Regions from separate parts of the Empedobacter sp. EJD.6dd genome, predicted to be linked through region 1. Evidence: riboswitches for the same ligand, from Rfam matches in the RefSeq annotation. Region 1 holds a riboswitch; each other region holds the start of a gene.

Region 1 (11,213 bases):
TTTCGAAAGGTAATTGATCACGATACTCATATCCAGCAACAATCATACGTGCTACCCAAAAGAAAATAATATCTGGACCAGTTACTAAATCTTGTGTTGGATAATAATAATTGATTTCTTCGTTTTCTGGCTCGTTGATTCCATTAAAAACTGAAATTGGCCATAACCAAGAAGAAAACCAAGTATCTAATGCATCTTCATCTTGACGTAAATTATCGATTGTTAATGCTGTATTTCCTGTTTTTTCTTGCGCTAATGGTAAAGCTTCTTCTTTTGTCATCGCAACAACAAAATCTTCGTTTCCATCTCCGTAAAAGAATGCAGGAATTTGGTGTCCCCACCATAATTGACGAGAAATGTTCCAATCTGTTACATTTTCCATCCAATTGCGATATGTATTTTTAAATTTCGCTGGATGAAATTTAATTGTATCATTCATTACATTATCTAATGCAGGTTTAGCTAAATCTGTCATTTTCAAGAACCATTGATTTGAAATTTTTGGTTCAATCACAACTCCAGTTCTTTCAGAAGTTCCTACATTATTTTTATAATCTTCTACTTTTTCAAGTAAACCTTTTTCTTCTAATTCTTTTTCAATTTCTTTACGAACTTTAAAACGATCCATTCCTGCGTATTGCATTCCATAATCATTTAACTTCGCGTCATCTGTAAAGATATCAATGAATTCTAAATTATGTTTTTTACCTAATTCATAATCATTTGTATCATGAGCAGGAGTCACTTTAAGACATCCTGTACCGAATTCTAAATCTACATATTCGTCTTCGATAATATTAACCTCACGACCAACGATAGGAACAATAACTTTTTGTCCTTTTAACCATTCATAACGCTCATCATTCGGGTTTATACAAACAGCAGTATCTCCAAAAATAGTTTCGGGACGAGTTGTTGCAACTACGATATATTTATCAGAATCAACAACTTTATATTTTAAATAGAATAACTTTCCATTTTTCTCCTTGTAGATAACTTCTTCGTCAGAAATATTTGTTTTTGCTTCTGGATCCCAGTTAACCATACGGTAACCTCGATAAATTAATCCTTTGTTATATAAATCAACAAACACACGCTGAACAGATTCTGATAAATCTGGATCCATTGTAAACTTTGTACGATCCCAATCACAAGAAGCTCCTAATTTCTTTAACTGATCTAAGATGATTCCACCATGTTTATGTGTCCAATCCCAAGCATGATTAAGGAACTCTTCACGACCAATATCAAATTTTGAAACACCTTCTTCTTTTAATTTCGCAACAACTTTCGCCTCAGTAGCAATTGAAGCATGGTCAGTTCCGGGTACCCAACAAGCGTTATATCCGCGCATACGTGCACGACGAATCAATACATCTTGAATTGTATTGTTCAACATATGCCCCATGTGCAAGACTCCTGTGACGTTTGGTGGTGGTATTACAATTGTGTAAGCTTTTCTTTCATCTGGAGTAGATTTGAAATATTTTTTCTCCATCCAGTACTCATACCATTTTCCTTCAACCTCTGTAGGCGTATATTTTGATGCGATTTCCATTATTTATTTATGACTTAAAAACAAATTTGGGCAAATTTACACAATCTGCCCAACATTTCTTAAATAATATAAAATTTGTTTATTTATTCAGTAATTCAATAAGCTTTATTAAATCTTGTTCTTTTTTTAGATTAAGTTTATTAGTACTTACAATCTCAGCTACATTCTTATCTGTAAATTCATTGAACTTTTTAGAGGAATTTGGTACATTATATAATTTATCATTAAAGCCAATTTGCAATTTATCTTGTTTAAAATAATTTTTTTTATTAGAAGCATTTAAACCGCTTGCACCTAACCCATCAACTCCATCAATTGATAAATTTTTATAAAGAACAATTTTGCCTTCAATTGGAGTTAACACTTGTAAATACCTTGATTCTAAAGTATTTCCTTCAATATAATTAACATATTTAAGAATTTTCCCATTATCAAATCTTATAATTTGATTAGAAAATTTATTCATCTTAAATAAATAACTATCTCTCAAAAATTCTAAATCATCTAATAAAGCATTATATCTAAAATTTTCCTTCTCTTTAAAACCATCTACCTTTGCTGGTAAAAAATTCACATCAAAATATTCGTCTTTATTTGTTACTCCTTCACTATATTTCTGTTGCTTAACTTCTGCAACAATAGTTTGCAAATTATATTCATTAACAGTAGCTGTAGATGACATTTGCGCATCAACTGAAGTTATGAATAAAAGAAATATTGATATAAAAATTCTTTTCATATTAGTAAAATTTAAATTTGTATCTAAAATACAAAAAAAAGGCAGACTTTTTGTAATATTTAATTAACTTTGATTATAAATTAATTATCGTCATGAAAAAATTAATGTTTATCGGTGCTTTTGCATTAGGCGCTACAAGTTTATTTGCACAAACACTTAGTTTAGAAAAAGAAGAAATTCAATTTGGAAGTATAAAATTGAATACAGATGTTACTTCTAAAATGAAAGTTAAAAATACAGGTGATAAACCTTTGATTCTAAAAAGTGTAGTTGGTTCATGTGGGTGTACAGCTCCTGATTACCCAAAAAATCCAATTGCTCCAGGAGAATCTGCTGATATTACAATAAAATATTCAAGTGGAACTGTAGCAGGAGATTTTAATAAATCTGTTACGGTCACTTCTAATGATCCTGTATCCTCTCGAAAAATATTCAGAATAAAAGGAAAAGCAGAATAATATAAAAAAACAAGCTATTTAGCTTGTTTTTTTTGTTCTGAAATTAAAAAATCAAATATCTTTTTTCTTTCTTTCTCACTCATTTCAACAAAATAAAATCCTTTTTTAACATTTTTAGCATCTATTTGTTGAGGATAACCATTGTGTAATAAATAACTATTCAAACTTGAATTACTAATAGATGGAGGCTGAGCAGAATAGATTAATGGATAATTTATTGGATAATTATAAATTAAATTACCCAAGCTCTTACTTTTTACTTTAAGTTCTCCATAATCACCTGGAAAAATTAGCTCATTAATTGTAATATTTTTCAAATAACTAAATGATTTTATATTACTAAAATATTTGAAATTCATCATAGGAAACGTTAAAAGAATTGTAAAAAACAATACACAAATACAACTAATAGTTCTTGAATATTTATTAATAATTTTAAAATTAAATAACATTAAAAATATAAGCCCATCTATGATTAAAACATCTAGTAAAAATCTGAATTGAGGAGAAATAAGTAACATTATTATTAGTTTTATACAACAGCAAATAACCAATAATAGTAAAAAGTAATTTTTCGTAAAAAAACTTATAATTGTTGTTAGAAATGTTAAACCAAAAATAAATAGAATAATGTATGTTCTTGTTGAATTTTGAAATAAAATCGCTTTAAAATATTCTGCGCTATTCATTTTCGAAACCTCTTCAAATGTAAAAGAATCTTTAAGCGGTATAAATTTTCCATTCAAATTTGAAATTTCATACATTTTTTCAGGTGAAGACCACGAAAGATTCTCTATAGCTGTAAAACTTATAGGAAATAATGGGTTTGCAGAAACTATTATTCCTTTACTACAAAATAACAATGCTACAAATAGTATCAAATAAATATTTTTGTCATTTAATAAATGTTTGCACTCTTTTTTAACAAGATATTCTATTCCAAAAAACAAAAGAAGAACAATACTAATTGGTTTTATCACAAATAGAATTGTTGCATAAAATAGATAATCTGAAGCTTTATTTTTTTCTTGTAAATACTCATTAATCAAAAGGATTGAGAATACAAAAACTGGAAGGTCTGGTGAAGGTGTATTTAAGAAAAATAAGAATAAAACATTAAAAAAAAGAAATTTATAATATTTAAATTCAAAAATATATAAATTAAAAACAATGAATAAGCATAAATTCAGTCGGTAATAAATATCCAAACTTTCGTTGACTGAAGCTTGTAAAATGTGCCAAAAACTATTTTGAGCCAAAACCCATTCAAAATTAGAAAGTCCTTTTACAAAACCCGCAAAATCTAACCATTTTATAGTTGGAATATAATAGCCAAAATGATCTAAAATATATGGATAAGTTGAAGAAACTAATAAACCACAAACGAGAAATAAATAAAAATAAGTAGAAATATTCCTTAATTTTATAAGTGATTTTTTTAATTCGCTACGATGATAGATCAGCGACAAAATTGAAATTGAAATCAAGGTAATTTCATAAATCAAATTTTAAGGTAGAAAAAAAGCAATCAAAAAACTCATCAACCCTACTCCAATCATTCCGTTTAAGATTACGAAAGCAATTGAAGAATTTATTTTCGGAAATAATCGTTGAAAAATAAAACCAAATCCTAAAAAAAATAAGATTAATAACGTTGATAATACTAATTGAACAATCATTATTTACCTAACAATCTTGATGTTACATGATTACTAAATGTTTCAATTTCTTTTGTATCAAGAAATTCAACAGTCATTGTTCCATCAAAATCTTCTACAGAAAGCACTTTAATATTATCATTTAATTGAATATTCTTTGAATTTAAATACTTAAGAAATTCATCTGAAGAACCTGTTACAGCACAAATCTCAACTAAATCTCCTTGTTTAAATTCAGCTAATTTTTTATAATTAATTTGTTCAACATTACCATTTTTATCGGGAATAGGAGAACCATGCGGATCTAATTTGGGATAATTTAATAATTCATCCATTTTATCAAAAAAAGAAGAACTCTGAATATGCTCTATTTGCTCTGCTATTTCATGAACTTCTTCCCATCCAAATCCCATTTTATCTACCAAAAACATCTCTGTTAATCGATGTTTTCTCACAATTAAAGAAGCTTTCAAAATTCCTTTATCAGACAACCTAAGTGGTTTATATGATTCATAAATAACCAATTCTTTTTCGGCTAATTTTTTCATCATACTATTTACAGTAGGCATTTTTATTTCCAAATGCTTACTCAAATCTTTCACATTCACTTCTCCATTGCCGTTTCCTGACAAATGAAATAAGGCTTTAAGGTAATTCTCTTCGACTAATGAATTCATAGAACAAATATAGTTGAAAATTAAACAAATATTTTAAATTCACTTTTAATAATATTTTTGTTAGATTTGTCTAACTTTTTAATTTGAATAATATTTAATCCTTATGAAAATAATCTTAAGCACAACTCTCACTCTATTATCTATCTTTTCTTCTGCTCAATTTATTAAAAACGACAGTATAATCAGAAAGGATTCAACCGAAAATTTAGATGAAATAGTTGTCACAGGAACAATGAAAGCCGTCAGAAAATCTGAAAGTCCAGTTCCTATAGAAATTTATTCGGCAAAATTCTTTCAAAAAAATCCTTCACCTTCACTTTTCGATGCTGTACAATTAATAAATGGCGTTCAACCTCAACTAAATTGTAATGTTTGCAACACTGGAGATATACATATAAACGGAATGGAAGGTCCTTATACTATGATTTTGATTGACGGAATGCCCATTGTTTCATCTTTATCAACTGTTTATGGATTGAGCGGAATTCCAAATTCTTTAGTAGATCGAATCGAGGTTGTAAAAGGTCCAGCATCTTCTCTTTATGGAACAGAAGCAATGGGTGGAATAATCAATGTGATTACAAAATCTCCTAAATCAGCACCTAAATTATCAATAGATTTTTTCACTACATCATGGTTAGAAACCAATATAGATGGTGGTTACAAATACAAATTAAACGAAAAAACAAATGCTTTATTTGGTTTTAATTATTTCAAATATGGAAATAAAAAAGACACTAACAACGATGGTTTTACCGATGTTACACTTCAAGACCGAATTTCACTTTTTAATAAATTTGATTTTGAACGAAAAGAGAGTAGAACTGCTTCTGTAGCTCTTCGTTATTTATACGAAGATCGCTGGGGAGGTGAAATGGATTGGGAACGAAAACTGCATAGAGGAAGTGACAAAATGTACGGAGAAAGTATTATGACAAATCGATTTGAAGCAATTGGAATGTATCAATTACCGCTAAAAGAAAAAATTATGACACAATTTTCTTATAATTTTCATCAACAAAATTCATTTTATGGACCCGAATCATATCAAGGAAAACAACAAGTATTTTTTGCTCAAACATATTGGGATAAAATAATTGGTAAACATAGTATTTTATTAGGTTCATCTTTTAAATACACCTATTACGATGACAATACACGAGGTACTGGTGAATATGATGTGGATAATAATCTTATCAAGAACAATCCAATGAACACACCGATTCCTGGAATTTTTATACAAGACGAATGGACATTGAATTCCGCAAATAAACTTTTAATCGGTTATCGATTTGATTACGATCAAACACATAAAAGTATTCATTCACCAAGAATTGCGTACAAATTTTCACCTTCTACATATCATATTTTTAGAGCAAGTTTAGGAACAGGATATCGTGTAGTAAATGTATTTACAGAAGATCACAGAGCATTAACTGGAGCAAGACAAGTTGTATTCGAAAACGAATTAAAACCCGAAAAATCTTTTAATGTAAATATCAATTATGTTTATAAAATACCTACTAGTTTCGGAGCTTTTAATTTTGATTTAACTACTTTCTACTCCTATTTTACAAATAAAATTATTGCCGATACAGATACTGATGAAACTAAAATTATTTATGATAATTTAAATGGTCATGCTATTTCAAAAGGAATTTCTTTAAACATTGATGCTACTTTTGATTTTCCTTTAAAAATTCTAATTGGCACTACCTATATAGATGTTTATAAAAAAGAGGAGAATGTAAAAGAAGTGCAATATCATGCTCCAAAATGGTCTGGAAATTTCTTAGCAACTTATACATTCAGAAATAAGTTTGTGCTTGATTTCACAACTAATTATAATGATAAAATGAGGTTACCTCACGTTGAAAATGACTATCGTCCAGAATATTCTAAACCAACTTTTATTGCAAATATTCAATTAAGTAAATCATTTAAAAACAATATTGAAATCTATGGTGGAATCAAAAATATTTTTAATGTTTTACCAAAAGGCGATGTCATCGCGCGTTGGTGGGATCCGTTTGGAGAACCTGGAAATGGTGTTACACCACCAAAAGGGAGAAATGATGTAATTTTTGAGCCAAATGATTATAGTTATACACCTATGCAAGGAACTCGAGGTTTTATAGGTATTCGGTTTAATTTAAAGTCATGAAATATTTAATTTTACTATTAATTACATCAAATCTTCATGCTCAAATTGTATTAGAAAAATTTAATACAATTTTTGATGAGAACCCTAAACCAATTCTACTCTTTTTTTCTACAAATTGGTGTAGTTACTGTATGATACAAAAGAAACAAATAGAAAAAGATGTTGAATTACTTCAGATTTTAAATAATAAAATTTATTTTATTGAATTAAATGCAGAAGCAAAAGAGCCTATTATTTTTCTAAAGAAAGAATATAAATCGAACGGAAAAATTCATTCATTTTTAGAAGAATTTATTGATAAAAATGAACAAATTAGTTATCCTTTTTGGGTATTAATCTCAAAAGATTTAGAAATAAAAATGACTTATTCTGGTTTAATAAAAGCTAAAAATATCCATATTTTATTGAAAACTTATTTTGATGATATAAAATAAATAAAGCCTCAAAAAAAAAATTCTTGAGGCTTTATAATCACAAATTTTACTCAAAAGCTATAATCGAAAGTGTTGAGTTTTCAATAATCTCTTTTTGTTTGAGCTTTTCTATATCAATCACACCAACAATATGATTGTAATTTTTACTTTGATAACGTTCTTCTATTTCATCAAAAAATTCAGAAACATCATCGTTTTGATTTTCAAATCCAATATAAATTCGTTTTTTCCCTGTTTGATTAAAAACTCCTTCTTCTTGATTTTCATATTTACGAATCGAATATTTATAATCATATTTCAAAGCTGAAATATCACTCAAAACAGCCGAAGATGTAGGAAAACGTCCTGCTCCTTTTCCATATAAAAATTGTTCATCGGAAAGCGAACTTCCAATCAAAACACCATTATATTCATTGTTTACAAGCGCAATTGTTTTTTTCAAATCAACAAAAGTTGGTAAAATTGTAGATGTTATTTCTCCAGTTTGATGATTGATTTTTGAATTAGCAATCAATTTTATCGTATAGTTTTTTTCTTTCGCGTATTTAAAATCTTCTACCTGTAAAGATGTAATTCCTTTTCGGATAACATTCCCTACTTCAATCTTTTTACCAAAAGCATGCAACGTAATGATCGCTAATTTACTTGTTGCATCAAATCCTTCAACATCAGCAGTAGGATCAGCTTCTGCAAAACCACTTTCTTGCGCAGCTTTCAATGCATCTTGATACGATTCATTTTCATTTGCCATTTTTGTCAAAATGTAATTTGTCGTACCATTTACAATACCAGAAACATAATTCAATAAATCATTATCAAAATATTCTTCTAAATTTCTTATAATCGGAACAGAGCCACAAACAGACGCCTCGTATAAGAACGAAACATTATTTTTATCCTGTAAATCAAGTAATTCTTTGTGATGCTCGGCAATCAATTTTTTATTAGCACTTACTACATGTTTTCCTTTGTTAAATGCTTTTTTGATAATATCATGTGCAGCATCTGAATCAGAAATTAATTCTACGACTACATTTATTTCGTCATCATTTAAAATATCATCAGCATTTGTTGAAAATAATTTTGCTGGTGCATTTCTTTGTTTTGTAGCATCTTTTATAACAATTTTCTTAATAGCGGCATTTAATTGTGGTTTTTCTTCTAAAACTTTATAAATCCCCTCTCCTACAACGCCAAATCCGAATAATCCGATATTTATTTTTTTCATTTATGTATTTCTTTGTTTATTGATTTTATCAGAAAAAAGTGAAGAAAAAAAAATGGTTCAATTGTAAATAAAAACAATTGAACCATTTTAATAAAGAATATTATTGAATGATTGGTTTTTCGTCTTTATTTATCTTCCCTTACAGGATGGAATTAGCACCTTGATTATTTAATCAGGTTGCTAAAGTTTCTTTGGGCCATTTCCCTCCACTTTTCTTGATAAAATGTAATATTTAATGAACTATTTCTGACAGCAAATTTATGGGAAAGAATTCTATATTTCCAAATAAATTTTATTTCAACTCTTTACTATTTTCTAAAACAATGAATTTTCATATTTGTTTTTAGAATTTATTTCTATGAAATATGATATGTGAAAATATTTTTCTATAAAATCGATTTAAAAGAAAAAACAAATCTTAACTTTTTTTCATTAAAAGTCATTTTCATTAATAAAATTCTAAAAACAGATAATTTAAAGTACTGATTAAAATATTTTTTCTAAAAAAATCTATATTTAAAGAATTATTTTCATAACAAATATTCAAAAAAGACCTATTTTGGAATTTAAATAATTTCAAACAAAAATTATTTCTATTAAGCAAATTCAATCTTCTTTTTTTTCATTGTTGATTTTTTTATTCTCAATACTTTAAATAATTTTGCAGATACCTTATGAAGAAAGATGGAGGGATTAGGCCCGTAGATATCTTGGCAACCCAAAGTAAAGTTGGGTGCTACATCCTACTCTAATTGAGAAAGATAAGGAATTACCTCACAATTCTTCCCATAAGGTTTTTAAAATATAGAAAATGACATTAAACGATATACTAAAAGAGCGTATTGTGATTTTAGATGGTGCAATGGGGACAATGATTCAAAAGCACAATTTACAGGAGGAAGATTATCGCGGAGAACGATTCAAAGATTTTCACACTTCTTTAAAAGGAAATAATGACTTATTGGTTTTAACACAACCACAAATCATAAAAGATATACATCGCGAATATTTAGCTGCAGGTGCAGATTTGATTGAAACCAATACATTCAATGCGAATATTATTTCGATGATTGATTATGATATGGTTGATTTAGTTGATGAATTAAATATAGAAGCTGTTCGCTTAGCGAAAGAAGCTTGTGAAGAATTTTCAACACCAGAAAAACCTCGTTTTGTTGTAGGTTCATTAGGACCAACAAATAAGACAGCTTCCATTTCTCCTCAAGTTAATGACCCAAGTTATCGTGACGTCGATTTTGACACATTAGCAAATGTATATTATCGTCAAGCGAAAACAATGTTAGAAGCTGGAGCAGATATTCTATTGGTCGAAACTATATTTGACACATTGAATGCAAAAGCAGCATTTTTTGGAATTCAAGATGCTATTATAGATACAGGAATTAATGTTCCTTTGATGGCTTCTGGTACAATTACAGATAAATCTGGACGTACACTTTCAGGTCAAACTACCGAAGCTTTCTTGATTTCTTTAGAGCATATCGATTTAGTTTCAGTAGGATTAAATTGTGCTTTAGGTGCAACAGATTTGATTCCATATTTAGAAGTAATGGCAGAAAAAGCGCCATTTTATGTTAGTGCCTATCCGAATGCTGGTTTACCAAATGCTTTTGGTGGTTACGATGAAACACCAGAAATGATGCGCGATTTTATTCGTCCTTTCTTAGATAAAAAATTAGTTAACATCTTAGGAGGTTGTTGCGGAACAACACCAGATCACATAAAATTGATGGCAGATTTAGCAAAAGAATATGAACCACGAAAAATTAATGTAGCATGTCAGGCGTAAAAATTCAACTTTCTGGATTAGAACCATTAATTGTACGCGAAAATTCAAACTTTGTAAACGTTGGTGAACGTACAAATGTTACAGGTTCTAAAAAATTCTTGCGATTAATCAAAGAAGAAAAATTTGAGGAAGCTTTGCAAGTTGCCCGCGATCAAGTAGATGGTGGTGCACAAATTATCGACATCAACATGGACGAAGGAATGCTTGACGGCGTTGCTTCTATGGTAAAATATTTACGATTAATTGCTTCTGAACCTGATATTTCGAAAGTACCAATCATGATTGACTCTTCGAAATGGGAAATCATCGAAGCTGGTCTTAAAAATGTTCAAGGTAAAGCAATTGTCAACTCTATTTCTTTAAAAGAAGGAGAAGAATTATTTATCGAACATGCTAAAAAAATCAAACGTTATGGTGCTGCAACTGTTGTTATGGCATTTGATGAAAAAGGTCAAGCTGATAATTACGAACGTCGTATAGAAATCGT
Region 2 (11,213 bases), 500 kb from region 1:
GTTTGTTTACGATTGGTATAAATGCTACGCAAGTTATTTTTTCGGGATTACAAATTCCAAATGCATTAAATGCTATTCAAGAAAAAAGCACAGCGTTAGACTATTTAAAAGAAGCAGAAAAAGAAACGATAACAAAAGATATTCTTCAAACCTATGATCAATTAATGTTATTAGGTAAAGTTGAAGAATTAATTACAAACTCAGCAAAACGTTTAGATAAAGAACATTTAAAAGTTCAAAATGCAATTCAAAATGGTTTAGCAATTCCTTATGATCGTGAAAAAATAAAATTAGCGATGCTAGAATTAGAAGCCAGAAAAGTTGAGCTAAATGGAAATCGACAGTTACTCTTCAAAAAATTGGAGACGCTTACACATATGTCTACTGAAGATTTACAGCAAATACAATATGAACTTGTTCCAATTGATATTCTTTCGTCAAGCTATAGCTTAGAAAATAAAAAAGAATTAAAAGCGCTCGAACATTCGGTAAAAGCATACGAATTTTTATATCAAAAAGAAAAAGGTTCACATTTACCCCAAGTTTTTGCTTTTGCAAATACCAATTATACTTCGATTTTTGCAAGTAGATTCAAACTTAAAGATGTTGATTTATTAGGTGATGTGAACTTAAAAATGAATCAATTTTCTTTATTCCCTAATATTCTAATTGGAGTTGGTGCAAAATGGGAATTATTAGATGGTGGTCAACATAAAAATAAATTAGCGCAAGCTAAAACTGATATCATGATTAATGAAAATAAATTGAAAGATTCTCAAGAAAAACTCAATTTATTATTAAGTAAAAACAAAATTGATTACGAAACATCTTCTGAAAAACTGAAAGTAAATCTTCAACAAAATATCATTGCAACAAATAATTTAGAAATTGCTTCTAAACGTTTTCAGGAAGGATTGATTGATGTAACCGAACGTTTAGCTGCAGAAAATGATTTTTACAAAGTTAATTTAGGTTATTATTCACAAATCTTAGATCAACGTTCCAAAACTTACGAATTACTCCAAACTTCTGGAGAATTGTTTAATCAATTAACAAATTAAAAACCATGAAAAATACACTATACTATATTTTTGCTCTAACCGGAATATTACTTTACACCAATTGTAAGTCATCTGAAAAAGAAAATAAAAAAGACGAACAAACTATTTTTCAAGGAAAAATTGAGCGTGATCAAATTAGTGTTGTTACCAAAATACCTGGAAAAATAGATCAGATTTTGGTTCACGAAGGTGATGAAGTAAAAAAAGGTGAAACACTTTTTGTTTTACAATTACCTGAAGTTGATGCAAAGAAAAGTCAAGCAGAAGGTGCTGTAAATTCAGCAGAAGCACAATATAAAATGGCTAAAAAAGGGGCTACAGAAAATCAATTGAAACAATTGCGCGCTAAAGTTTCAGGTTTAAAAGAACAATTAGATTTTGCAGAAAAATCTAATCGACGTTTAAAAAACATGTTACGAGATAGTCTTGTTCCGCAACAAAGTTATGATGAAGTTTATGCAAAATATCAAGGCGCTAAAAATCAGTATTTGGCTGCAACAGCTGAACTTGCTGACGCCGAAAATGGGGCACGCATAGAACAGCAAGAAATGGCGTTGGGGCAAAAAGAGCGTGCTTTAGGTGCGTTACAAGAAGTAGATGTTGCTGAAGCTGAAAGATACATCAAGGCGCCTCAGAATATGACAGTAGAAACAATCAATCTCAAAGTTGGTGAATTAGCTTTGGCTGGATATTCTATTGCAAACGGAATTCTAGAAGAATCTACTTTTTTTCGATTTACAATTCCAGAAAATAAAATCGGTCAATTGCAAAAGAATCAAGAAGTAATACTAAAAGTTCCTTATAAAAATAATATGACATTGAAGGGAAAAATTGTTTCGATAAAAGCACTCAATTCTTATGCTAATATCTCAACAGCTTATCCAGATATTGATCAACAACAATCACAATACGAAGTAAAAATTGTTCCTGTTAATTCTAAACAAGCTTCTCAACTACTTACAAAAGCCAATATAATTTTGGATCTTAACGCTAAATAAATTGTGATGAAAACTATTTTTCATTTAATCATACGAGAATTTAAACTCTTTTTCAAGAATCCAGTTTTACCCATTTTATTCTTGGGAGCACCTATTATGTATGGTATTTTGATCGGAAATGTATATAAAAAAGGGAATGTAACCGATTTGCCAATAATTGTTGTAGACGAAGATCATACTACAACAAGTCAGAAAATTATTCAGATGTTAGATGAAAATGAATCAGTGAAAGTTGCTGAAATTTTACCTTCAACATTTGATTCTAAGAATAAAGCTTTAGCAATCGGAGCTGAAGTTGTAATTATAATTCCTCGAAATTTTCAAGCAGATTTACAACAAAAGAAATTACCCGAAATAGCCTATTTTGTGGACGGATCAAATACGTTAACATCTAATACCGCAGCTATTGCAGTTACTACTGTTTTAACAACAATGAAAGCTGGAATTTCAATCGAAACTGCTCGCAAGCAAGGTGTTCCTGAATATGTTGCTACACAAAGTTACGAACCGTTCAAATCAACAATGATTCGACAAAATATCAGAAGTGGAAATTATCTTTATTTTATGCTTCCAGGTGTTTTATTAACTGTTTTACAACAAGTTTTATTATTAGGTTTAGCGCTTTCATTTGCTTCAGAATTTGAGAATAAAACTTTTAATGAATTGGTTTCAAAATCTTCTAATCCATTTACTATTTTATTTGTCAAAACATTTCCTTACTTATTCATGTCAATTTTTATTTTTCTACTTTATTATTGGTTTGGCATGTTTTACAACATGAAATTAGAAACAGAATTTTGGCCATTTTTCACTTCTTCACTTGCATTTATTTTAGCTGTTTGTTTTTTAGGATTTTTGGTTAGTATTATACTACCAAGTCAACTAAAAGCTACAGAAGTTTTAATGGTTGTTGCAACACCAAGTTTTATATTAAGTGGTTTCACTTGGCCATTAAGTCAAATGCCAAAATGGATTCAAGTGATTGCAGATTGTATTCCATTAACACATTATCTGAAAATATTTCGAATTCTTTTTATCGAAAAAGGTGATCCAGCACTAATTCAACCACATTTAAATAATCTAATTGTAATAGGAAGTATTTGCTTTGTCTTATCTTTGGCTCTTTTAATCGTTAAAATAAGAAAAGCTAAACAATCGATCAAGCAAATCGAAACAGAAAAGATTTAATTTCTTTTTTAACTTACAAAACAGATAATAAGCCATGAATTTTCTTACAGTTGAAAATCTAACCAAATCATACGGAATCCGAACTTTATTTGAAGATGTCAATTTTCATGTAAATGAAGGTGATCAAATCGCTTTCGTAGCAAAAAATGGAAGTGGAAAATCTACTTTACTTAAAATTTTAGCAGGATTAGAAACTGCCGACTCAGGTGTTGTTCGTCCAAATAAAGGTGTTAAAATCCTAATGTTAGATCAAAGTGATGATTTTGACGAAAATTTAAAGGGTGAAGAATATATTTTCAATCATTCGAACGAAGTTCTAGATGTTGTTCGTCAATACGACAATATGATTGAGAATGATCCGACAAACCCTGAATTAGTTGAGTTAATGGGGCAAATGGACGTTTTGGATGCTTGGAAAGTTGAGCCTACAATCAAAGAAATTTTATCGAAACTAAAGATTGATTTCTTAGATCAAAAAATTGGAAAACTTTCTGGTGGTCAACGTAAGCGTATTTCATTAGCGAAGTTTTTAATCGATTTGAGTTTCGAAACTGGATATGTTCTTCTAATTTTAGATGAGCCTACCAATCATTTGGATATCGAAATGGTAGAATGGCTTGAATATTTCTTAAATAAAGAAAATAAAACCTTGATTCTAGTAACGCACGATCGTTATTTCTTAGATGCAATTTGTACCAAAATTTTAGAAATGGAGGACAAAACATTGTATGTGCATTCAGGAAATTACGAAACGTATATTACGAATAAAGCGTTACGAATCGAAAATCAAAATGCAACAATTGATAAAGCAAAAAATCTTTACCGTAAAGAAATAGAATGGATGCGTCGTCAACCACAGGCACGTACAACAAAATCTAAATCTCGTATCGATGCATTTTATGATACAGAAAAAGTTGCTAAGCATAAAATTGTAGATCAACAAGTGAAATTAGAGATGGTGATGACACGTTTGGGTCAGAAAATTATCGAGATGGAGCATGTATCGAAAGCATTTGGACAAAAGAAAATTTTAGACGATTTCTCTTACATTTTTGCACGCGGAGGAAAGATTGGTTTAGTAGGAAAAAATGGCGTAGGTAAAACAACTTTCTTAAAAATGCTTGAAGGAATTGAACCTGCTGATAGTGGAGTTATTGAACGTGGAGATACATTAAATATTGGACATTTTAAACAAGATGGAATCGAGTTTAAAGAAGATGAACGTGTTATAGAATTTGTAAAAGATATAGCAGATTTTTTTCCTCTTGCAAGTGGAAAAGAAATGCGTGCAGAGCAGTTCTTAGAAATGTTTTTGTTTACACCAGAACAGCAACATACTTTTATTTCTAAATTAAGTGGTGGTGAGAAAAAACGACTTCAATTATTAGCCATTTTATATAAAAATCCAAACTTTTTGATTCTTGATGAGCCTACAAACGATTTGGACTTGCCTACTTTAACAGTTTTAGAAAGTTTCTTAGAAGAATATCAAGGTTGTTTATTAGTTGTTTCTCACGATCGTTATTTTATGGATAAAGTGGTAGATGAATTGATGATATTTGAGGGAGAAGGTAAAGTTTCTCGTTATATGGGAACGTACACAGAATATCATATCGAGGATAAAAATAAACCAGAAGCTGACGATAAAAAGATTGAAAAGGAAATTGTAGTTCAAGAAAAAGTAGAATCTAAAGAAAAAATAAAGGAAGCAAAACCAAGAAAATTATCGTTCAAAGAGCAACGAGAATTAGACGAAATAAATCAATCTTTACCAATTCTTGAAGCTAAAAAAGAAGAATTAACAAATTTACTTTCCGACCCAAATTTAGGTTATGACAAAATCGCAACTATTGGAGATGAACTACAAAAAATTGTAGACGAATTAGAAGAAAAAGAATTTCGTTGGTTAGAATTAAGCGAATAAAAATATTGAAAAGGAACTTTTTTTGAGTTCCTTTTTTTGTTTTAAAAAATTATTTCTATATTTACTCTATCAATCATCAGGAGTTTCTGAAAAATCAGAACACCAACCGAGCCAAAACCGCGCTACGGTGGTATAGAATGAGGGCAAACGCCAAAATAAAAGGTTATTCTCCACTCTATCCTGTTGTTTTTATCATTAAAAATTGAAACAATGGAAAATCTAAAAAATGAATTTGTCGTATTATTCCGTGAATTAACGGACAATGAATTAATCGAACGCTTTAATCAAACAGTTGGTAACAGCTCGTGGAATTCTGCAAGAAGATGTTACGTAAAAACATTGTTCTGCGAATTGCAATCACGAAATTTTGATTGCACAATTTTAATAAGAGGAAATACCTTTTCGTTACAACACCATGTAAGGTTAAATAAAAATAAATTAGAATATTTAGAATAAATTTCTAAATGACTAATCCAAAAGAATACACCAGAACTACATTTTTCAAGAAGACGCCCTAATTTGTATAAGGATTTTAACGTAAATATAATTAGTTACAGATCCATAAAGTAGTAAAATAATAGAATATTGTATAAGTTAAATCACAATGTAGAGAATAATTCTTTGTTGAATAAAAACTCTAGATTTTTATGAATAAACTCTGTACAACAAAAAAGCTTCAGAACATCTGAAGCTTTTTGTTAATTTATTGTATTGATATAAGCTATTACTTTATCATTAAAAACTTGTGGTTGATCAACATTGACAACATGTCCGCAATCATCTATCACAATTAATTCCGAATTATTTTTATGATTCTTTATTAATTCTTGTATAGAAGGCAAAAACATATGGTCTTCTGCTCCCATTACATAAAGTGTTGGAATATTTAACTCAACTTTTCTAAACCATTTTAATAATGGATTGACATCTGCAGTTAGTTTGAACCATTTCAAAAATTCTTTTTGATACAATTTTTTTGCTTCATTAATGAATAATATTCTCGATTCTTTATGTGTATTTCTTGGCATTATGGCAAAAGCAAATATTCTGTATAGAATAAGATAGGGCAACATATGCTTAAACGTATTTCCAACATTTATCAAAAATTGACATTGAAAATTGATTTTCATAATTGCACCACCCATTACCATAGATCTAAATCTATCTGAATAATCTTCTGCTAATTGTCGAATAACAATAGTACCCAAAGACATACCAACAAAATGAGTTTGCTTGATTTTTAAATGATCTAAAACTTCAATCACATCTTTTGCAACAGATTTGAATGTATAACGTTTTTCGAAAAGTGATTTCAAATTATTTTTAGATCGTCCATGCCCTCTTAAATCCAATAAAAGAATATTAAAATGTTTACGAAATTCACGAATTTGTTTGAACCAAATTGTAGAACTTCCACCGGCTCCATGAACAAAAGTTACCCATTCTGTACTTGTTGGATGAATGTATGTTGTATGTGCTAACAATTTATAGATAATTAGATGTACAAAAATAGACTAAAAACTATGCCAAGCATAATACTTTTGATAATTTTAAGATATATTTAATCTTCATCATCATCGTCAAAGTCAATTGATGTTTTCTTTAAATAAAAAACATCATTCATAACTTCTGCTTTCACATAATTTAATTTTTCTTGTTCTTTTATTCGATCTGTAAATAATGTTCCGATCAAATGATCATATTCATGCTGAAAAATAACAGCTGTAAATCCTTCAACAGTTTCATCATGAAAATTTCCATTTAAATCATAATACTCTAATCGAAGAACTAAACTTCTATACACTTTTCCAAAAATATCTGGAATAGACAAGCAACCTTCTCTTCCGTGACGAACAATGTCTGAATACCACGAAATTCTAGGATTTATGATAAACTCAAAAGGCTCACCTTCTTTATCAAAACGCTGTACCCAAACAGCATTTCTATTGATACCAATTTGCGGAGCAGCAATCCCAACTCCTTTACTTGCTTCATCTTGTACGGTCGCATACATACGATCTGCCAATAATTTTATATTAGGATCTTTTGGATCTATATCAATAGATTGTGCTTTCAAAATTTTAAGGTCAGCCTCCGAAGTAGTCAATAAAACACGAAATGTGTCGTACGATTTTTTTTCTTTTACTAAACTTATTTCAGCTTTAGATAAAGGTTTATAGGTTTTGTTATTCATATTTTTAGATTGAGCAAACAATGCGGTTGAACAAATCAATACTCCGAATGTTATTCTTTTTATCATTTTTTTAAGATTAATCGATCCAGAGAATATTTTCCTGCACCTGATAAAAATAGAACGAAATAATTAATTAAATAGAATAATCCTAATTCTTTTTTACCAAAATCATCTCCAGCATGTACAATAAAAACGGCTACAAACATGGTAATAATTAAAGGAATAGTTGCTAAACGAGTAAAAATTCCAACTAAAACTAAAAATGCACACAAAATCTCAGCAAAAACTGTTAACCCTAATGAAATTTCTGGACCAACTCCAATTGGATCTCCAAATTCGAAATTTCCATTCACTAATTTTTGCAATTTCCCAAAACCATGTGTAAACATGAATCCACCAGCAGCTAAACGAATTAATAACAATGACAGATCTACAAATGCAGGTTGACTTCCTAATAGTTTAAATTTTGTGCTCATTTTTTTAAAATTTTGTCAAATATAAGTTCTTGTTTTTACGTTGACATTTAAATAAGTTAAGAAATCAATATTTTTCAATTAATTTTGATTAATATTTCAATAAACGAATTAAAAAACACAACATATGTTAAAAAACATTGCTTTAATTACCTTATTTATTTCTGGTTTAGCATTTGCACAAAAATCAGAATTAGATCAAAATGATATTCTTGGACACCCAAATTATATAGAAGAATCGATGCAAAAAGCGCGTATTCGAGTGATGCAAATTGAAGGTTATGATTTAGAATATTATACTAAATCAACTTATAATAAAGATGGAAATCCGATAAAAAGAGAATATTTTGATGAAGCTGGAAATAAAACTTTTTCAGAATCATTTAATTATAACGAATCAAACAAATTAATTTCTCGTGAATTGAAGAGTAATGATGAGAGTTTAATCTTTAATTTCGATTATGAATATAATTCAGAAGGTTATATCGTAACTAAAAGTGAAAATGATGTAAATGTTTTAAAAACGGAATATAAATTAAATCAAAATCAACAAATTACATACGAAAGAGAAACAAATTTACTGGAAGATGCAGATGTTTTTATTGAAAAAAATTATCAATTTCAAAATGGTTTTTTAGTTAAAACACAAGTAAAATACAACCAAGGATCATATACTTTAAATTATAAAAATGATACAAACGGTAATCCAGTCGAGGAAATTTATATAGGAAAAGACAATAAACAAGTCAATAAATATCTAAGAAAATTTGATGCTAATAATAATATTATAGAAGAAACTACACTTGATGAAACTGGAAAAGTGAAGAATATCTCAACGATTAAATATCAATACGATGATCATAAAAATTGGATCAAAAGAACACAATATGTGAAAAATTTTGACCAACCAATTTCAAATACAACAAGAACAATTCGTTACTAATCTATAGAAGAGCCATATAATTTGGCTCTTTTTTATTTGATTATTTAACTAAATGTTATTAAATTTAGTCAAATCAATCATTTATCTAAATCGATTATGATAAAAAATGTACAAGAATTTAACCGACTTTTTCAATTATATCAAAAAGATAATCGTTTCAATTTGTACATAAACGATTATCCAAAAAATGAATTTGCCCTTCAGTTTTGTACAGATGAAATTGAAGAATTGAATCTCGAATATGTAGATTCTTCTACTAATTCAATCAAAAAAATTCATGATTATCGTACTAAATTAAGTGAATACTTTCCAGCAGAAGAATTATCTACATTAGAAATTAAGTCTATTTCAGGTTATTTTAGTCGTTATGATTTTTATTTTTTAACAAAGGAAAATACATTTATTTTTAATTTTATACAACGCGATTTTTTATCTCAATTGATTGATATTCTTTTAGCAGAACTAGATTGTAATTTTATTAGCCGTCTTAAAACTGAACTATTGATCAATTTGGAATACGATTGATAAATTTCTGTTAATTTATTTTAAACGTCATCTTATGGCAGTTTATTTTTTTTGCTTTGTAAAAAGCAATGATAGATGAATTTTGATAGAATTAACGAAAAACTAAGCATTTTAGCTGATGCAGCAAAGTATGATGTTTCTTGTTCTTCGAGTGGAAGTAAACGAAAAAACACAAATAACGGGCTAGGAAATGCATCGCAATCTGGAATTTGCCATTCATTTACAGAAGATGGTCGCTGTGTTTCATTACTAAAAATTCTTTTAACCAATCATTGTATTTACGATTGTGCTTTTTGTGTTTCCAGAAAAAGCAACGATGTAAAACGTGCCGCATTTACGGTACAAGAAGTAGTTGATTTGACCATTAATTTTTATCGACGAAATTACATAGAAGGATTATTCTTGAGTTCTGGAATCTTTAAAAATGCTGATTTTACAATGGAACGTTTGCTTTTGATTGCGAAAAAGTTACGTTTAGAAGAGAATTTCAATGGCTATATTCATCTTAAAACTATTCCTGGAGCAAGTCCAGAATTATTAAGAGAAGCAGGTTTATATGCTGATCGTATGTCGATTAATATGGAGATGCCAACTGAACAAGGATTAAAATTAGTTGCCCCAGAAAAATCGCACGAAGATGTAAAAAAACCATTAGGTTTTATTCAACAACAAATGACTGAATTTAATTCCGAGAGAAAATTAATAAAGTCTACTCCTACTTTTGTTCCTGCAGGACAATCTACACAAATGGTGATTGGTGCAACGCCCGAAAATGACATGGAAATTATGTATACAGCAAATCAATATTACAATGATTTTAAGTTGAAACGTGTATATTATTCAGGGTTTATTCCAATTAATCATAATGATAAAATGTTACCTTCTATAGGTTCACAACCACCTTTGTTAAGAGAAAATAGATTGTATCAAACAGATTGGTTATTGCGCTTTTATCAATTTGATGTCAAAGAAATTTTGAATCAACAGAATCCACATTTGGATACTGATATTGATCCAAAATTAAGTTATGCTTTAAGAAATTTACATCTTTATCCGATTGATATTAATACTGCAGATTATCATTTAATTCTTCGAATTCCAGGAATTGGTGTGCAATCGGCGAAGAAAATTATTACAGCTCGAAAGTTTGGAAAAATTTATTCTTATCAACTGAAACGATTGGGAATTGCATATAATCGAGCAAAATTTTTTATGACTTGTGCTGATGATCAATACCAACAAAAAGATTTGCTTGGATCGCAGATTAAACATCGTATTTTGAGTACGAGCAAAAGTAAATATTTAAAAAATCAGCCCAATCAATTAAATCTTTTCGACTAATGGAAATCTATGTTTTTGATAATACTTTCGAAGGATTTTTGACCTTAATTTTTGATTATTACGTCAGAAAACCTAAACAAATACAAGTAGTTTCGGAAAGAGATTTTTTACCTTCAATGTTTGATGAAATTTATACTGTAATTACTGATGAGCAAAAGGCTAAAAGAGTTTATAAAAGCTTAAAAAGTAAATTAAATTCAACAAGTTATAAAGCCGTTCAAGCTGTTTTCTTGTCCGAAGAAAAAGAAGCGTACGAAAAGCTCTTTTATTATTGTTGTTTAATTATTAATGAATCATCTGCGATACAATTAAATTATGGGAACGAGTTTGTTTTATATGTGATGAAAATGTATCGTTCTGTTCATCGTGAAAAACATCATCACGAAGCGTTTATCCGTTTTGAAAAGATTAATCAAGATCTATTTTTTGCTAAGACAGAACCTAAATACAATGTTTTGCCTTTAATTATCAATCATTTTAGAAGAAGATATGCGGATCAAAATTGGATTATTTTCGATAACATTCGAAAATATGGAATTTATTATGAAAAGAACTCAAGACAAGTT
Region 3 (11,213 bases), 530 kb from region 1:
TGTTTTTGACATTTTCTTCGTTGTTATATTCGTTATTTTGATAGGCTTTTACACCATTCGCTCTAAATAATTTTTCTCTCAATTCACGGTTTTCAGCATATTGCATAAACGGAATATAACTTGGCGCTTGTAGTGTAATTAACCAACCTTCGTTATTTTTTTGATCTGCGTCTGCTTTTGCTTGATCGATAGCATATTGAGGTAAACCTTTCAAGTGATTTTCATCTGTAATAATCAATTCATATGCATTCGTTTCAGCCAATACATTTTGTCCAAATTGTAAAGAAAGCATTGCCAATTGCTTATCAATTTCGCGTAATTTATTTTTATCTTCTTTGTTTAAATTAGCTCCGTTTCTCGAAAAACCTTTGTATTTTTTTTCTAATAAATAAGCTTGCTCTTCGGTTAAATTCAATGAATCTTTTTGATTATAAACGACTTTAACACGTTTAAATAAATCTTGATTTAAGCGAACATCATTTCCAAATTCTGATAATAACGGTGAAATTTCTTGTGCAATTTGTTGAATTTCATCATTTGTTTCAGCTGAATTTATATTGAAGAAAATAGACGAAATACGTCCTAATTTTTCTCCCGAAAGTTCCATTGCTTCTATTGTATTTGCAAAATTAGGTGCTTCAGGATTATTTGTTATCGAATCTATTTCTGCTTTTGCTTCTTCAATTGCTTGGATAAATGCTGGTTTGTAATCATCATTTTTGATTTTAGAAAATGGAGCACTTTCAAAAGGTGTTTCAAATTTTTCTAATAAAGGATTTGCCATTTATAGTGTATTTTTTTAGTTAAAATATAATTGTTTTAGCTCTTTCAAAATCTAATCCAAACGTAAAGAATCTGACAAATCGTCAAATTAAATGTGTGATTAATTCCGAGAAGAGTAAATTTGTTTTAAAAGTAATCAATTATGAGCGTAGCATTAATATTTAATCAAAAGCCGACAGAAGAATGGCAAAGAAATTTGCAGAAATTATTGCCAGATACAAAAGTTGAAGTTTACCCAACTATTTCAAATCCTGAAGATGTAGAATTTATTGCAACTTGGAAACCACATGAAAATTATGTTGCTGAATTTCCTAATTTAAAAGTTGTACAATCGGTTGGTGCAGGAATAGATCATTTATTGCATACCAAAATTCCAGATTCAATAAAGGTGTCACGTATTGTTGATCCTGCTTTGAAACAAGAAATGTTTGAACATGTTTTGGTTTGTGTTATGACTTCAATGAAAAATTTGTTGACGTATTATAAAGATCAACTTAAAAATGAGTGGAAACCTAAAAATTATAAAAGTATTGGAGAAACAACGATTACAATTTTAGGATTAGGAGAAATAGGAAAATTGGTCGCAGAAAGATTTGTAGCATTAGGTTTTAAAGTGAAAGGTTGGTCAAATTCTGCAAAAAATATAAATGGAGTAGAGGCTTTTGCTGGAAAAAAAGGTTTGAATTCTGCTATTTCTGAAACAGATTTTATTGTAAATATTCTACCGCTTACAAATGAAACAGAAGGAATTTTGAACAAAGTTTTTTTTAATCAATGTTCTAAACAAACTGTCTTAATCAATGTAGGTCGTGGAGGTCATTTGGTCGAAAAGGATTTATTGAGTGCAATTGATGAAAAGTTTATAAAAGAAGCATATTTAGATGTTTTTAGAGAAGAGCCATTACCTGAAAACCATCCATTTTGGAAGAATGAAAATATTTATATAACTCCTCATATTGCGAGTGTTACCAATGCGACTACAGCGTTACAACAAGTGGCAGATAACTATAAAAGAATGAAAAATAAAGAAACTTTATTAAATGAAGTTTCGTTGGATAAAGGATATTGATTTTATCAAAATGACGTAATATTTTGTTAAAAAGACGCATTTTATTTTTTACTTGTCAAAAAAATCTTTTAACATTGTATACGAAATAATAACAGCTAAAAATGAGTGATTATATTCAACTATATTCAATTGATAATATTCTAAGAACTTACAAAGAAGAGGCAGCAGATCGTCGATTAGCAATCTTTGATGTTGGTCCTGAAAATAATTATTATTTTGTCAAAAGAAAACCATATAAGTTTACGTCGCTTGGATTGATTTTAATTACAGCAGGTACTTGTGAAATCACGGTAAATTTAGAACCAACTCTGATTAAGCGTGATGATATTATCGTTGTTCTACCAGGGCAATTGTTTGAAATTATAGAGCATTCAGTCGATTTTGCTGTGCAAGCTATTTTTATTGATTCGGATTTGATTATTGAAGCTGGTTTTCATGTAAAATCGAATAATTTAGTTGAGTTTTTGTCGTCCAAGTATCCTAAAATTATTTCATTAGATAAAAAGATTGTACGAGACATGCGTTACAATTTGAATAAAATCAGTAAATACACCATTAAAAACGATAATATCTTTGCAAAAGATTTGGTGTTACATCATTTTTCGGTGTTGATGTACGAAATGGGAAATTACTACAACCAAGCTGTAATGGCTAAAAGTACAACGAAAGAAGTGAGAAAAGAAGAGTTAGCGAAGCAGTTCTTGTATTTAGTTTCAACACATTTTCGTCGTCAACGTAATGTTCAGTTTTATGCAGATGAAATGTTTATTAGTCGCAAGCATTTAACTAAAATTATTGTTGAAGTCTTTAATAAATCACCTAAACAAATTATTGCTGAAGCCATCGTATTAGAAGCAAAAGTATTGCTTAAAAACCCTAAATATAGTGTTTCGGATGTTGTAACGGAATTAAATTTTATAGATACCTCAGTTTTTAGTAAATTTTTCAAAAACTATGCAGGTGTTTCGCCTACAACTTTCGTGGCTTCAACATAAAAATTAACCTAAATCAATGTAAATGTGAAACTTTTCTAAAAACGTCTTTTTGACAAATTATTACGTTTATTTCGCTAACAAATTTGTTAAAATGGACAGACCTTTGTTGCTCAAATTTTAGTTGATGCGTCTTTTGGTAGACTGTTAATTCGTAAAATTTGGTTGAAAAGAATTTTATGGAGGTAGACTTTACAAAAAAAATATTTGCACATATTTCTGCAATTGGTGGTTATGTGCCAGAGAATAAACGAACTAATTCTGATTTAGAAAAAATTACAGATACTTCTGATGAATGGATAGTAAAAAGAACTGGAATTAAAGAACGTCGTATTTTAGAGGAAGGTTTAGCAACTTCTGATATGGCTGTTCGTGCGATTCACAATTTACTTGATACCTACAATAAAGACATCAAAGATGTTGATGCATTGATTGTTGCTACTTCTACACCAGATATGTTGATGCCTGCTACGGCAAATATTGTATGTGAAAAGTTAGGAATAGAGAATGTTTGGGCATTTGATATGAATGCTGCTTGTTCAGGTTTCTTGTATGCTTTGGATATGGGAGCTTCTTTAATAGAAAGTAATCGTTACAAAAATGTATTGGTAATTGGTGCTGATAAAATCAGTGCGTATGTTGATATTAAAGATCGTTCAACAAATATCTTATTTGGTGATGGAGCTGGAGTGGTTTGGTTAGAGCCTACAAACGAAGAGGGAATTTTAGATGCATTGTTGTTAAGCAATGGAACTGGTAAAGAGTTCTTAAATATTGAAGGTGGAGGATCTTTGTATCCAGCAAGTTCTCAATTATTGGTTGATGAGAAGCGATATATCAAACAAGATGGTAAAATTGTTTTCAAAAATGCCATTCAATCCATGAGTGATACATGTTTAAATGTTTTGAAACGCAACGATTTTACAGTTTCAGATGTAAATTGGTTGGTACCACATCAAGCAAATAAACGAATCATTGACGCCGTAGGAAACGAAATTAATATTGAGGAAGGTAAAACATTAATCAATATCGAGAATTACGGAAATACAATTGCAGCTACTATTCCGTTATGTATTTGGGAAAATACATCAAAATTAAAGAAAGGAGATTTATTGATGTTGACAGCATTTGGAGCTGGTTTCTCTTGGGGAGCAAGTTTATTGCGTTGGACAATTTAATCAATAAAAATCATATATTTTTGTTCATAAAGAACGGCAAGAAATTGTCGTTCTTTTTTTATTCTAAGCCATTAAATTCTTCACCACATTTCTTGCATTTGAACACATTTTTGTAATAAATAGGATAAACCCAAAATATGATAGAAGATAATAACGAAAGTAAGCCTTTTCCACCTTTCATCGACTTGTAATTGCTGTAATACTCATTACTTCCACATGTTGGGCAAACAATTACTTCGTCCAAATCGTTTGTGTAATTTGAAGCATCAATTTCCTTTAAAACTTTCATCGCTTTGTCAGAATCCTCTTTATTAATTTTTACTTTAACACCACCAATTGCATTAGATAAAAACTGATTCATACCAACAGAATGCTCGTCAAAAACAAATGCATCTATATTTTCACTTTCTAATTTAGAACGTAGAATATGTGCTTCGATAGGGCTTTCAAATGTTTTTAATGTAATTAGTTCCATAACAATAGTGTTAAATGTTGAGATGTATATCAGTTATAAAATTAGTTCTTTTTATCTTAATGTTTTAAATTTTCTTGAAGATGAAAAATATAGTTCGATGTTTCGTTTTAATACTCTTAATGATGTCAAATACAAATGCACAGAATCTGAAACAAGTTGCTTATAAAGATGGTTCACAAAAATTGAATGGTTTAGTAACAGATAATACAACAAAAAAATTACCTGGAGTTCTGATTTTACCTGCGTGGAAAGGGGCAGATAACGAAGCTAAACAAGCAGCTATAGATTTATCTAAAGAAGGATATATTGCATTTATTGCAGATATTTATGGCGAAGGAAATAATCCTAAAGATAATGCAGAAGCGGCTATGATAGCTGGAAAATACAAAACAGATTATATCGCGTATCAAAAACGAATAGATTTGGCGTTGAAAGAATTGATAAAAGCAGGTGCAGATCCAAGTAAAATTGCTGTAATTGGTTATTGTTTTGGTGGGACAGGAGCTTTAGAAGCTGCTCGTGGTCAGTTGCCGGTTGTTGGTGTTGTATCTATTCATGGTGGATTAGCAAAAGATCCGGCTCGTAAAAATATTTCTCTTAAAACGAAAGTTTTAGTAGAACATCCAGCTGATGACGAATCTGTAAAACCAGAAGATATTACAAATTTGGTGCTTGAAATGAACGAAGGAAAAACAGATTGGCAAATGATAACCTATGCTAATTCTAAACATACATTTACAAATCCAGAATCACCAGATTACAATAAAGTAATGGCAGATAGAGCTTGGCAACATACTTTGCTGTTCTTAAAAGAGATTTTGAAATAATTATATAAACAATTCAATCATCTCATACCAAAAAGCAGAAGTAAAAAAGCCAACAATAATACTAATTCCGATAATCAAATTGGTCAACTTGGTGTTTAGTTTAAATTGTTCTGCAATAATACTTGATGTGACAAGAGTTGGCATTGCAGCCTCGAAAATAGAGATTTTAGCCACATCACCTTTTATGCCAATTACAAGTGCTAAAAGCATAACAACAGCTGGGGCAATCATCAATTTATACACCATAGACATTGAAATTTGAGACCATAGTTTTCTCCAACCATTAAATTTTAATTGTAATCCAACCGAGAACAAAGCCAAGGGACCAACAGTTGCGGCTAATTTATCAAAGAAAGGTTCGGCTGGAGATAAATCGATAAACTGAGATAAAATCAATGCGCTTATACAACCCAAAAATGGAGGGAAGGTAAATAGACGTTTCAATATAAATTTGCTGTCTATTGCTCCAGAACCATTGCTTCCGCCTTTTAATGCCGATACGATTCCGATAGTAGATAAGCACAAGAACATGGTTTGATCACAAATAATTGCAATGCTCAAATATTGTTCACCATAAAATGCCGCAATCAAAGGAAAGCCAATAAAAGAGGTGTTGCTGTATCCACTTGCTAATTCTAATGAGCGTCGCGAACGTTCCGAATATCCTTTTGCTTTGCTGTAGAATTTCATGTAAAACAAACTTCCAACTGCTATAATGACTGTGGAAAGTATAGGAAAAAGCATTTCTTGCGACCATTCTACTTTTGGTAAATACTTAAATGAAACTGCAGGTAAAGCCAAATACAAAATCCATGTATTAATACCTTTATGTGCATCGGGATTTATAGATTTTGTGGCTTTAAAAACCATTCCAGCAATTATGCACACTGCGATTAAGATAAAATTGACCATTTTGGTGAAGAATTAAGATGCAAATTTACAATTGGATTGATAAGATCGTTTTTTAAAACGATGTTTATTTTTTATACAGTGGCAAGATTAGATATATTTAATTTATTATTATCAAAAATAACTTTAGCATAATGATAATTATTTTCCAAAATAGCTATAAATGGAGCAGGAACGATTTTAATATTCGTAGGAAACCATGTTTCTTTTATTAAATAGTTAGGCAACAATATTTTTCCTTCATCAGAACCATTTGTTCCAAATCGTTCGAAATCTCCTTTCCAAAATTTCGAAGTTGTTTTTTCTTCTAAAATTTGATTAACTTCTTTGATATCTGTTGTTGGTAAACCAATTTCAGAAATACCTAAAACAGGTAAGTTGCTGCGACTTTCGCGGTGATTAAACTCTAAATCAAGATGTGTAATAATCTCAGCAAGATTACCATTCCCGTCATAAAAATAGAATGATTTGGCATTCCAATTTTCGAAGAAAGCAAATTGATTATTCGACTCTATTTCTAAAATCTCCACTTTATTTTTCATTTGTTCGTATGTATATTCAAATTGATTTTTATCTACAAGAAAACTAAAATGATAAGTATAAGATTGATCTGATTGAATAAAAGTTAGTTTCGTCCAACCGATTTGTAGACTAAATTGAGTTTTATTTTCTTCAATCAAACGAAAATATAAGGTGTTGGTATAAAATGATTTTGTAGATTCTAAATCAGTTATAAACAGTTGTAATTCTCTTATTTTCATGAGTTGATTTTAGATAAAAATAATTTAACTTAACGAAAGAAAATATAAAGTAAGATTGATAGAATCAATTGTATGATAAATAAAATAGCTAATTTATTTTATATTCCAACAAAGCAGCATATGGATCTCCTTGTAAATGGAGAAGTTTAGCAAAAGCAGGTTCTGTTTTGTATCCATTTTTCTTGAGTTGTATGATGTTATTTTTGAACTCCTTTCCGAACTTTTCTAATACCTGCGCTTCGATCAACATATGACGATAAGCATTTTGTTCAGTAGGTTTTTTATGCTCTAAATAGATCTCAATTTCGAATGATTCAATAAAGAAATTACACGTCAAACACGCTTTATTATTACTAATTTGTTGATTGATTTTAAAATCAGTATAGGTAGAAAACTGCTCAATTAAATAACTTTCAGCCTTGTCAAAATCTATTGCTTCACCAACAATATCAATATCACTATTTTCGATATTTATTTCAATTGGAATTGTTCCTACAACAATCGGTTGATATTCATTCAGTATCTCTAAAACACGATGCGTTTTAAGTAGATGATAAACGTTTTGTTGCAGCTCATTTCCGTTTTTTAAATAGGTGATGTCGAGAAAATTGTGCATTATTTTATCCTCATCATCGTGACCAAAGAAGTAGCAGCGTGTGTTTCTTTACCTGTTTCTTCGTTTATTACATAAATCTCAGTTCGTATGGTACTAATTTTTTTACCACCTTTTATCACATACGCTTTCGATAACAAATAATCGCCCAAAGCTGGTCTCAAATAGTTAACCTTTAGCTCAACGGTTACCACATAACAATCATCCTCATAATGAGAAACTGCCGCATAACCAGACGAAACATCAACCAAAGAAGCAATCATCGCACCGTTAAACATACCATGTTTGCGCGTCATCATGTCTTGTTTTGGAATTTTGATTGATACAAAATCCGTTTCACATTCGATAAGCGATGCGTTATAAAACTTTAAAGTTTCTGAACGATTAAAACTTGCTTCGATAAGTTGTCTTTTTTCAGACGTCATAAAAAATACTTTCAACAAATATAAAGATTTGTTGAAAGTAAAATTAGGTTAAGCAGTTACGTTATTCAAGTTTTCTTCTCTGATAATTTTATTTTGATGAGACAGAATAACTTTATCTAAACCACGATAAAAGTTACCTTTGTCTACTGTAATCACTAAATTGTTTTGCGGAATTTGTTGAATAATTTTTTCATTCGGAAAATGCTGTTTGCTATTTTTAAACGTGATAAAAACATCTTGCTCTGTTAAATTTTTAATCTCATCTTCCGAAATAATTTCTACCACGTCATAAGGCAAATAAAGCTGATCATAGATATAATGAAATGTTTTAAGACGCTTTCCGTTCAGCTCTTTGCTATGTTGTAAGAAGTTACGCAAACGATGCACAATCGCATAAAAATTACCAACCAAAGGCGGTTTCGGAATATTACGCTCAAACAAACAACCATCAATTAAGCTAAGTGGTAATTTTATCGTTAATTCATCTGTTTTCGCATTATAAAGATGACGATAATCTAATCCTCTTTTCTTAAACTCTTCTACAATATGCGCTTTTAAATCAGCATTGTTAATAGGTAATTGTTGGTTAATAAACTCAACCAATTTTTCGTCAGAAATAGGAGCTAAATTAAGCTCAGAAATGTTTTGAGACATACAATAAATAGTTAAAATAAAACAATTATTGTATTTCGAGAATAGGGGATTTTTCGTTGTTTTTGGATGAACTCCCGTATTATTTTACCACCGTGGAGACTTCTCTCGGTTGGTATCGTTTTCTACGATTCGAAATACAAGGTAAAAGTACACAAAAAATCGAGAAATAGAAAATTTTACAAATAATTAAGAAAATTTTAATTGTTTGCCGAAAATTATTTTATACATTTGAATAACAAAGTAATTAAAAAATGAAGTTTACGTGCTTATATATGTCGATTCGCAAACAGGTTTGGAATATCCAGACGTGGGAATGTCATGTATACTAAAAAGAGATTTTATTTTTTAATATATTTTATAATTCCCTGTCGAGTGTCGATGGGGAATTTTTTTTGACTAAAAGAAAACAACAATTACCCATATAAAATTAAAAACAATGCAAAGTTTACAACAAGTAACAATCCCAGTTTGGCCCTTAGAGGACAATACAATTTTAAACAATGTTTCGGTAACATTTCAACTATTTGGGCTTCCATTAGGAACAGCACCAGTTATTTTGATTAATCATTCCTTACACGGAGATTCAGATTGTACCTTTCATTGGGATGGTGTCATGGGAAAAAACAAAGCGATTGATTTGAATGAGTATACGGTAATTAGTATAGATATTCCTGGAAATGGTGTTTCAGAAACCATCAAGTACGATTATATTCCACGCGATCATATCACAGCACGCGATGTGGCGGTGTTGTTTTGGTTAACGTTATTTGAGTTGGAAGTACAAGAAATTTTTGCCATTATTGGTGCAGATTTAGGTGGAGGATTAGCGTGGGAAATGGCATGTTTGTTCCCAAATAAGGTGCTCAATATTATTCCGATAGCAGCAAGTCCTAAGACAACAGATTGGTTGGTAAAAGAGCCTACTGCAAAAAGTGAGTACCTAAAATCTATTTTCTATTCAATAGATATTTCACGTAACAGAGGCGATATTTTAGAAGTTTCGCAATACATCAAATCAAAAATACATGTGATTTATGTGAAGAACGGAAATTTGTTCAATAAAGCCGAATTGAAACGTTATTACGCCAAACTGCAAGAGTTTAACAAACATGTGCAGTTTCATGAAATAGAACAAATAGAAGACAACGAATTACTAAAAGCAAACATCGATAAGGTTGAAAAAATAGTAGACGGTATCCTCGAAAAAGAGTTTATTAATAATGTCGCATAAAAACTAAAGCTCCTATGAAGGAGCTTTTTTTGATATTTTTAGGTAGTATCACACAAACTGTGTAAGAAGAAAAGTTATTCTGAAAAATTATGAGCCTTACAGCTCAAATAATTTTTCGGAGATAACTTTTTATTATTTTTAAACGTTACATAGTTATGATCGACAAAGAAGATTTATTAAACAGTAAGGATTTTTACAAGTCCTTTAAGAATGGAGAGGATTTAACATCTTTCTTCAAGGAGCTGCACAAGAAAGCAGTTGAACATATGTTGGATGCTGAACTAGATAGTCATCTAGACAATGAAAAACATGCCAGAAGCAAAGATGGAAATTATCGAAACGGACATGACTCCAAGAAAATAAAATCCGCTTTTGGTGAATCAGAAATTAAGGTTCCTCGTGATAGAAAAGGCAGTTTTGAACCTGCTTTAGTTCCTAAAAGACACAATATTATCGATGGTTTAGAAAATATTATTATTTCATTTTATGCCAAAGGAATGAGTGTTTCGGACATCGAAGAACAGATTCGCGAGATGTACGATTTTGATATTTCAACATCAACAATATCACGAATTACTAACGCTGTTGCTAGTGAAGTTGTTGCTTGGCAAAACCGACCGTTAGACGATTTATACTTGATTGTTTGGATGGATGGAATTGTTTTTAAAGTTCGAGAAAATTCAAAAGTCATCAATAAAACCATTTATTTAGCCGTTGGTTTAAACCGAGAGGGAAGAAAAGAAGTGTTAGGCATGTGGCTTGGAAAGAATGAGAGTTCCAGTTTTTGGATGAGTGTTTTGACCGATTTAAAAGCTCGTGGTGTTGAAGATATTCTCATTACAGCAACCGATAATTTGAACGGATTTACCCAGACTATTCGCTCTGTTTTTCCAGAATCGCAAACTCAAATTTGTGTAGTTCATCAGATTAGAAACGCTTGCAAATATGTGGTTTGGAAAGACAGAAAAGAGTTTTCTGCCGATATGAAACACATTTATACAGCACCCAACAAAGACGCCGCAAAAGCTGCTTTGGACGATTTTGCAACAAAATGGGAAAGTAAATATTTGTACGCCATTCAATCCTGGAGAAATAATTGGGATGAATTAACCGTATTTTTTGAATTTCCGCTAGAAATCCGTAAAATCATTTACACCACTAATTTAATTGAAAATCTAAACGGAAAAATTAGAAAATACACTAAAAATAAAATGTCATTTCCTACCGATGATGCTGTCTTAAAGTCTGTTTATCTGGCACTCAAAGAGTCCACTAAAAAATGGACTATGCCAATCC

What was found. A riboswitch is a leader RNA that binds a small molecule or an ion and turns the genes downstream of it on or off. The one in region 1 is predicted to bind S-adenosylmethionine.
Region 2: it holds a riboswitch for S-adenosylmethionine, as region 1 does, so the genes downstream of both, AC2I98_RS04650 (hypothetical protein) here and AC2I98_RS02255 (homoserine dehydrogenase) in region 1, are expected to answer to the same signal.
Region 3: it holds a riboswitch for S-adenosylmethionine, as region 1 does, so the genes downstream of both, AC2I98_RS04785 (hypothetical protein) here and AC2I98_RS02255 (homoserine dehydrogenase) in region 1, are expected to answer to the same signal.

Annotation. Positions count from the first base shown of each region.
Region 1 covers NZ_CM170667.1:490,553-501,765, reverse strand. Annotated here, with positions in the region: gene AC2I98_RS02295 (valine--tRNA ligase) at 1-1,558, opposite strand, end outside; gene AC2I98_RS02290 (hypothetical protein) at 1,638-2,297, opposite strand; gene AC2I98_RS02285 (DUF1573 domain-containing protein) at 2,390-2,755, shown strand; gene AC2I98_RS02280 (LIC_10190 family membrane protein) at 2,770-4,260, opposite strand; gene AC2I98_RS02275 (hypothetical protein) at 4,264-4,434, opposite strand; gene AC2I98_RS02270 (metal-dependent transcriptional regulator) at 4,434-5,090, opposite strand; gene AC2I98_RS02265 (TonB-dependent receptor plug domain-containing protein) at 5,194-7,254, shown strand; gene AC2I98_RS02260 (thioredoxin fold domain-containing protein) at 7,251-7,688, shown strand; gene AC2I98_RS02255 (homoserine dehydrogenase) at 7,735-8,916, opposite strand; SAM riboswitch class I at 9,043-9,141, opposite strand; SAM riboswitch class I at 9,586-9,684, shown strand; gene AC2I98_RS02250 (homocysteine S-methyltransferase family protein) at 9,728-10,726, shown strand; gene metH (methionine synthase) at 10,714-11,213, shown strand, end outside.
Region 2 covers NZ_CM170667.1:992,558-1,003,770, forward strand. Annotated here, with positions in the region: gene AC2I98_RS04630 (TolC family protein) at 1-1,061, shown strand, start outside; gene AC2I98_RS04635 (HlyD family secretion protein) at 1,067-2,059, shown strand; gene AC2I98_RS04640 (ABC transporter permease) at 2,066-3,247, shown strand; gene AC2I98_RS04645 (ABC-F family ATP-binding cassette domain-containing protein) at 3,282-5,171, shown strand; SAM-I-IV-variant riboswitch at 5,240-5,339, shown strand; gene AC2I98_RS04650 (hypothetical protein) at 5,382-5,627, shown strand; gene AC2I98_RS04655 (alpha/beta fold hydrolase) at 5,870-6,655, opposite strand; gene def (peptide deformylase) at 6,733-7,431, opposite strand; gene AC2I98_RS04665 (DoxX family protein) at 7,428-7,841, opposite strand; gene AC2I98_RS04670 (hypothetical protein) at 7,966-8,781, shown strand; gene AC2I98_RS04675 (hypothetical protein) at 8,878-9,306, shown strand; gene AC2I98_RS04680 (putative DNA modification/repair radical SAM protein) at 9,382-10,647, shown strand; gene AC2I98_RS04685 (TIGR03915 family putative DNA repair protein) at 10,647-11,213, shown strand, end outside.
Region 3 covers NZ_CM170667.1:1,018,702-1,029,914, reverse strand. Annotated here, with positions in the region: gene AC2I98_RS04835 (M3 family metallopeptidase) at 1-784, opposite strand, end outside; gene AC2I98_RS04830 (2-hydroxyacid dehydrogenase) at 926-1,852, shown strand; gene AC2I98_RS04825 (helix-turn-helix domain-containing protein) at 1,954-2,847, shown strand; gene AC2I98_RS04820 (beta-ketoacyl-ACP synthase III) at 3,024-4,022, shown strand; gene AC2I98_RS04815 (putative signal transducing protein) at 4,081-4,497, opposite strand; gene AC2I98_RS04810 (dienelactone hydrolase family protein) at 4,578-5,324, shown strand; gene AC2I98_RS04805 (AEC family transporter) at 5,325-6,236, opposite strand; gene AC2I98_RS04800 (VOC family protein) at 6,308-6,994, opposite strand; gene AC2I98_RS04795 (DUF4269 domain-containing protein) at 7,083-7,610, opposite strand; gene AC2I98_RS04790 (PaaI family thioesterase) at 7,610-8,050, opposite strand; gene AC2I98_RS04785 (hypothetical protein) at 8,081-8,686, opposite strand; SAM-I-IV-variant riboswitch at 8,735-8,829, opposite strand; gene AC2I98_RS04780 (alpha/beta fold hydrolase) at 9,123-9,917, shown strand; gene AC2I98_RS04775 (IS256 family transposase) at 10,073-11,213, shown strand, end outside.